2 linked regions of the Flavisolibacter tropicus genome follow. The protein of the gene in region 2 interacts with the protein of the main gene of each other region in a pairwise test. Links are inferred from orthologs where the notes say so. Each region holds a gene or a part of one and is shown on either strand. Other genes may lie near its edges.

The links.
Region 1: the proteins of SY85_RS17645 (region 2) and priA interact in binary tests that used the Escherichia coli proteins (3 or more experiments, as listed by UniProt). The link is inferred for Flavisolibacter tropicus from one-to-one orthologs.

The regions. Positions count from the first base shown.
Region 1 is NZ_CP011390.1:5,720,359-5,723,742, forward strand. The notes cover bases 48-3,100. They hold priA (replication restart helicase PriA), read left to right. Parts: upstream 48-379; coding sequence 380-2,821; downstream 2,822-3,100. Other genes in these bases: SY85_RS24290 (GxxExxY protein), read left to right, coding at 48-354; SY85_RS24300 (NAD(P)H-binding protein), read right to left, coding at 2,823-3,100. Also shown: more of SY85_RS24290, read left to right, coding at 1-47; more of SY85_RS24300, read right to left, coding at 3,101-3,384.
Region 2 is NZ_CP011390.1:4,140,757-4,143,906, reverse strand. What follows is about bases 52-2,870. They hold SY85_RS17645 (single-stranded DNA-binding protein), read right to left. Parts: upstream 1,771-2,870; coding sequence 1,333-1,770; downstream 52-1,332. Other genes in these bases: mutY (A/G-specific adenine glycosylase), read right to left, coding at 1,859-2,870; gldE (gliding motility-associated protein GldE), read right to left, coding at 52-1,246. In the rest of the region: more of gldE, read right to left, coding at 1-51; more of mutY, read right to left, coding at 2,871-2,947; SY85_RS17635 (HU family DNA-binding protein), read left to right, coding at 3,049-3,150. UniProt on the Escherichia coli protein: Plays an important role in DNA replication, recombination and repair. Binds to ssDNA and to an array of partner proteins to recruit them to their sites of action during DNA metabolism. Acts as a sliding platform that migrates on DNA via reptation.

The sequences.
Region 1 (3,384 bases), 1.6 Mb from region 2 along the record:
CGTGTTCATGGAACATTGGGTAATGGCTTTCAGGAGGTTATTTATCAAAGAGCTTTAGAAATTGAATTCCAAGATGTTAATTTGAGGTTTACCCGAGAGTTGGAAATGCCAGTTTATTATAAAGGGCAACAAGTAGGTGAGCGCCGGGTAGATTTTTATGTAGAGGAAAAGATTATGGTTGAATTGAAAGCAATTATCCAATTAGAAAATGTTCATTTGGCTCAGGCCAAGAATTATTTAGAGGCATATAACATGGAAGTTGGGCTGCTGCTTAATTTTGGGGCAGCAAGTTTGCAATTCAAAAGGTTGAAAAATCCAAAGTTTATAGAAACAACTTTTCTACCTAATCCCTAAATCTCCCCAAATCCCGGTTCCGACAATGTACGCCGAAATTATCATACCGCTGGCCCTCCCGAAAAACTATACCTGGGAAATTCCTGATCATTTATTGGCCAACCTGAAACCAGGTTGCCGCGTAGAAGTAAATCTAGGGAAGAATAAAAAATACGCCGGTATTGTTAAGCGCATACATGCCGATAGGCCACAAAGTTTTGAGCCGAAAGAGATCATCAACGTTTTAGATGCTACGCCTGTTATTCAACCCTTCCAGCTGCAATTATGGGAATGGCTGGCATCTTATTATATGTGTTCAGAAGGTGAGGTGATGGCAGCAGCTTTACCTTCTCACTTCAAACTTTCCAGCGAGACGGTTCTCGTTTTCAATGAAGAATATGGTGAAGACTTCTCCGCATTGGATAACGAAGAATACCTTATAGCGGAAGCCTTGCTGATGAAGCACGAGTTACGACTCAATGAAGTACAATTGATCCTGGATTCCTCCCACGTGTATCCGGTAGTAAACCGGTTAATTGGAAAGAAGGTGTGTTTTGTGTGGGAGTCGCTAAAGCAAACCTATGCTCCCAAGAAGGAAACCTTTGTGCTGCTCAATCCGGAATACGATAATGAAGAAAAGCTTTCAGAGCTATTAAATAACTGGAGCCGCGCGCCTAAGCAGATGGAGCTTTTACTAAGCTACCTGCACCTGATGAAAACAGAAGGAGAGGTGAGCAAACCTGACCTATTAAAGAAATCCAATGCTACCGATGCGCAGTTAAAAGGCTTGGTAGAGAAGAACATTCTAAGGACAGAGAAGCGTGCTATCGATCGATTGCACTACCTGCCAAAAGATGTAAATATTGATTTTGAACTTTCACCAGCGCAAAGCGAGGCTTTTGAAAAAGTGAAACAGTCCCTGGAAGTAAAGAATGTATGTTTACTACATGGCGTAACATCTAGCGGAAAGACACAATTATACATCAAGCTCATAGAGCAAGTGATCCGCCAGGGAAAGCAAGTGTTGTATATGCTACCGGAAATAGCACTAACGGCACAGATCATCCGCCGGTTGCAGAAATTCTTTGGTGGTTATATTGGTATTTATCACTCCAAGTTCAATCATAACGAACGGGTAGAAATATGGAATAAGGTAAAGAGTGGCGAGATGAAAGTGGTACTGGGTGCCCGTTCTTCCTTGTTCATGCCCTATCAGAACCTTGGCCTGATCATTTGCGACGAAGAGCATGATGGCTCTTACAAGCAACAAGACCCTGCACCCCGCTACAATGCCCGTGATGCGGCTATTTACTTGGGAGGCTTAACAGGGGCTAAAGTATTATTAGGAAGTGCAACACCTTGTTTGGAATCTTACCACAATGCCAAAACGGATAAGTATGGCCTGGTGGAACTGATGGAGCGTTATGGCGACGTGAAGCAGCCTACCATTCAGATGATTGACCTGCGCGCTGTGCCTAGAAAGCCAGGCGAGAAAGTCATGTTCTCCATGCAGCTAATGGAATCCATTAAAGCTACTGTGGCCCGTGGTAAGCAGGTGATCTTATTTCAAAACCGTAGAGGATACTCGCCATACCAGACCTGTACGGTATGTGGTTGGATAGCACAGTGTAAGCATTGTGATGTATCGCTTACTTACCATAAGTTCTCCAATAAGCTAAAGTGTCACTATTGCGGTAATATTTATCCGCCGGTGCATACCTGCATGGCCTGTGGCAGCGATAAACTGGTACAACGCAGTTTTGGTACCGAGCGTATTGAAGAAGTGTTGGATAAAGACCTGGACGGTGTTAAAATAGGACGGATGGATTTTGATGCCATTCGTAATAAGAACGCGCATGATGTGCTTATACAGCAGTTTGAGCAGAAGAAGGTTGATGTGTTGGTGGGCACGCAGATGGTAGTGAAGGGACTAGATTTTGATAATGTAGAGCTGGTAGGCATCTTAGATGCCGATGCGTTAGTGCACTTTGCTGACTTCCGTGTGAACGAACGAGCCTTTCAGTTGATGGAGCAGGTGAGTGGGCGTGCCGGCCGGCGCGATGGAAAGGGAATGGTGATGATTCAGACCTCGCTTCCTAACCATCCGGTGTTACAGCAGGTAGCGCGCCATGATTTTGTAGGTATGTATGTAGAAGAGATTGAAAAGCGCAAACAATTCTTTTATCCTCCTTACTCACGGATTATCCAAGTTCACTTCAAGCACAAGGAACGCGATGTGGTGCAAGATGCTGCACATCGGTTTACCCAATCTATGGATCCTGCTTACGGACAATACCTAGTAGGTCCTGCCGAACCAGTGATCAACCGTGTACGCAATTTATATTTAATGGAGTTGTTGATAAAGCTTCCCCGCGACAGCCAATTGATTGCCAAGTGTAAACAAGATATTCAGAAATACATAGCGGTGCTACACAATGAAAAGCGCTTCCGAAATGTATTGCTTGTTCCAGATGTAGATGCTATATAATTTATTGCCTGGCTAGTGCTTTTATCTGTTGGTACTCGAGGATATTGAAGCCTGGCTTTTGTTCTTTAGCGGTAAGCATCATGGCCTTGGCCACGTCTGCGGAATGTATGGGTTTGTACTTGCTTAATTCACCAAACATACCCAATGCTAAAAAGGGCATAACGGCTTGCGCTATTTTTTCACCAGCACGTTTTTCCTGCCGGTTACCTAATAATAATGATGGCCTGAAAACAGAAACACTGGGCAGATTCAGTGCCTTTACTGCTTCTTCCACTTCACCCTTTAGTTGCAAGTAGAAGTTACTGGCCTTAGGGTTAGCACCTACTGAGGAGATCAATAATAATTGAGGACATTCTGTTTCCTGGCAGAGACGAGCAGCTTTCACTGGAATATCATAATCTACTTTGCGGTAAGCTTCTTTATCGCCTCTTTCTTTTTGCTGGGTGGTGCCAACAGCAACAAACACCGTATCGCTGCCATATATACCCAATTTAAAGGATTCTTCATCCGTAAAGTCAATTAGCTTCACCTCTGTTTTAGGATCTTTGTTTTCTATTGGGCGA
Region 2 (3,150 bases):
CCTGGGCAGGGAATTTACCAGCTATTTCCAGTACCAGTCCGCCAAGAGAGTCACTTTCACCCCGCACTTCATCAAAGGTATCCAAGGCTAGTCTCATAGCCCTACACATATCGTGTAGCATTACCTTCGCATCAACAATATAGGTATCGTTATCAATTTGGCGCACGCTGTTTTCCTCTTCGTCAAACTCGTCCTTTATATCGCCAATAATTTCTTCCAGGATGTCTTCCATGGTTACAATACCGCTGGTGCCACCAAATTCATCTACTACCACGGCAAAGTGTATGCGCTTTGTGCGGAATTCTTCCAGCAGATCTTTGATCAGCTTAGACTCCGGCACAAAAAACGGCGCGCGGATAATGGTATGCCAGTCAAAATTGGGCTCGTGCAAATACGGTAAAAGGTCTTTAGTGTTGACCACACCAGCCACATTATCCAGCGTGTCTTTATATACCGGCAGGCGCGAGTAATGCAGGTCCTCTACTTTTCTAACAAGCTCACTAAAGGGAGTGTCGTATTCAACACCGTTTACATCCAGGCGAAAGCGCATGATCTGCTTTACGGAGATATTGCCAAACTTTACAATACCCTTTAGAATATTCTTTTCTTCTACAGAAGTTTCTTCATTGTTTACATCAATAGCGGCATCCAGCTGGCGCAGGCTTGCGCTCTCTACTTTATCAGCACCGCTTTGTTTACTGATATTGTCGGCTATGGCCACCATATATAAGCTGGGGCGGCGCAGTAAAAGATGTAAGGCTTCCACTACAGATGATGTACTGTAGGCAAAGCGCAGATTATTTTGAGTAGCCCATACTTTGGGCAGCACCTTTCCTATTAGCACCAGGATAAAGGCAATAACAATGATCTTTACCAGCATATCCAGGTTAATGGGTAATATAAAGTCCACGGTGCCCAGGTGTAAAATGCTATTCAGTAAGAAATTGGTCAGGATAATAATACTGATGTTGAAAAAAGTGCCGGCAATCAGTAAAGAAGTATAAACGGCTTTGCGTTCGTCTAATAAACTGGTAATGCGGCGGGCGGCGGCATGCTGTTTAGTTTTCAGCATGTTTACGTCTTTGCCCTGTAAGGTAAACAGCGCTACCTCAGCACCGGCTGTTACAAAGCTTAGTAAGAGTAAAATAATCAGCAGAACAACAAGAAAAACTGCCCCCTGCGGGTTTGCAGATATAATGGTGTAGGCTAGTGAAAATAGTAAGTTATCAACCGAATGATAGTCCAAAGCAACGATTTTGGTGAACAATATATGGATAAAGGCAGGATAATCCTGCCCTTATCTACACGACAAATTTATTTTATTTCTGCTATTTAAAAAGATAAGTCTTCATTCTCATCGAGCGGCGGTGGTACGTTTATTCCTTCCATACCCCCTGATTCAGTTTGTCCGCTCATAGCGGCGCCATGATTACCTTCGGTGCGCTTGTCTAGCATAATGAGGTTATCACCAACCACCTCGGTAGCAAACTTTCGGTTAGCCTCTTTGTCTTCCCAGCTGCGGGTACGCAGTCGGCCTTCTATATAGACCAAGCTGCCCTTGTGCAGGTACTTCTGGGCCAGTTCGGCCAATCCTCGCCACAATACTACGGTATGCCATTCGGTTTGGGATACCAATTTGCCTGAACGATCTTTAAAGGTTTCGGTGGTGGCCAGCGGAAATTTTGCAACAGCAATATTACCTTCTAAAAACTGTACATCCGGATCTTTACCTAAGTTGCCAATAAGCATAACTCTGTTTACGCCTCTCATACCATTCAAATTTTCGTTAGTGAATCGTCTAAAGCTTCGTATCTCTAATTTACTTAAAAGCAACAAATTGTTTGCCAGTAAGCTGGTGCTAATTTTTACTTAAGAATTGCTGTAAGGTTTTAGGAAAGGGATAACGCTCTAATTCATTTTTAACAACCCATTGAAAACCTTCTAGTTGCGGCTTTTTTTTAACTTCTAAATGGATAAAAGAAAAATGAATGGTTTGGTGAGAAAGCTTTTGTGTAAGGTTTACGGCAGCGCTAATGACTTCATATTGCGCAGGCCGAATGCCATAACTATGCTCTAATTGCAGCAGCACTTCGTTTTTATTTAGTTTTTTATCGGCTTCAATCAACAGGGGTTGATAAAGGTTCTGCCAAATATCTTTAGCGGTACGGTGCTGTATGGCCACCGCATTTCCGTATTGAAGAACAATGTAGTGAAACCAACGTTCACGTATCTGCGTCTTCTTGCTTTTGATGGGCAGCAAGGCCTGTTTGTTGCCCAAAAATGCCTGGCATTGCTCCTGGAAAAAACATTGGGAGCAATTGGGCACAGGCTTACAGATAACAGCGCCAAAGTCCATGATAGCCTGGTTATAGGCCGCGGCTTGTTTTTCCGGCAGCTGCTCCTGCGCTAACTGCGAAAAAACTTTTTTTCCTTCAGTAGTATCTATGGGCTGTTCCAGGGCATATATGCGGGAAAGCACCCGGAACACATTGCCATCCAGCACAGCGTATGGTGCATTATAAGCAAATGAGGCAATAGCAGCAGCGGTATAAGGCCCCACTCCTTTTAAGGCTAGTATTTCTCCATAGGTATCCGGAAAAATGCCATTGCGCTCGGTGGCAATAAAGCGGGCAGTAGCAATAAGGTTTCTACACCGCGAATAATACCCCAGCCCTTCCCATAATTTAAAAATGGCCTGATCAGGCGCAGCAGCCAGATCAGTTATAGTTGGAAACGTTTGTATAAAGCGTTCATAATATTTCCACCCCTGCTCTACCCGGGTTTGTTGTAAAATGATTTCGCTCAACCAAATTTTATACGGATCAGCTTCTCCTTTCCAGGGCATTTCGCGGCTATTTTCCTGGCGGTTCCATTGTAACAAACCCTTGGCAAAGGCGCGTCCCAAGTCTTTTTCTCCGTTTTTAGCGGTGCTTTTTGTTTTTCCCATTTATTTTAACAAAACAACAATTTCCTCCTGAAAGATGTTGTATAATGTTGACAATCATTATATTTAGTATTATATTGCTATCACAAAGACAAAACAGAGCTATGAGAAAAGCTGATCTAGTCAACCAGATTTCGGAAAAAACCGGCATTCCCAAGGTCGATGTATTAGTAACTCTTGAGTCCATGTTTAAAGAGATCAAGGAC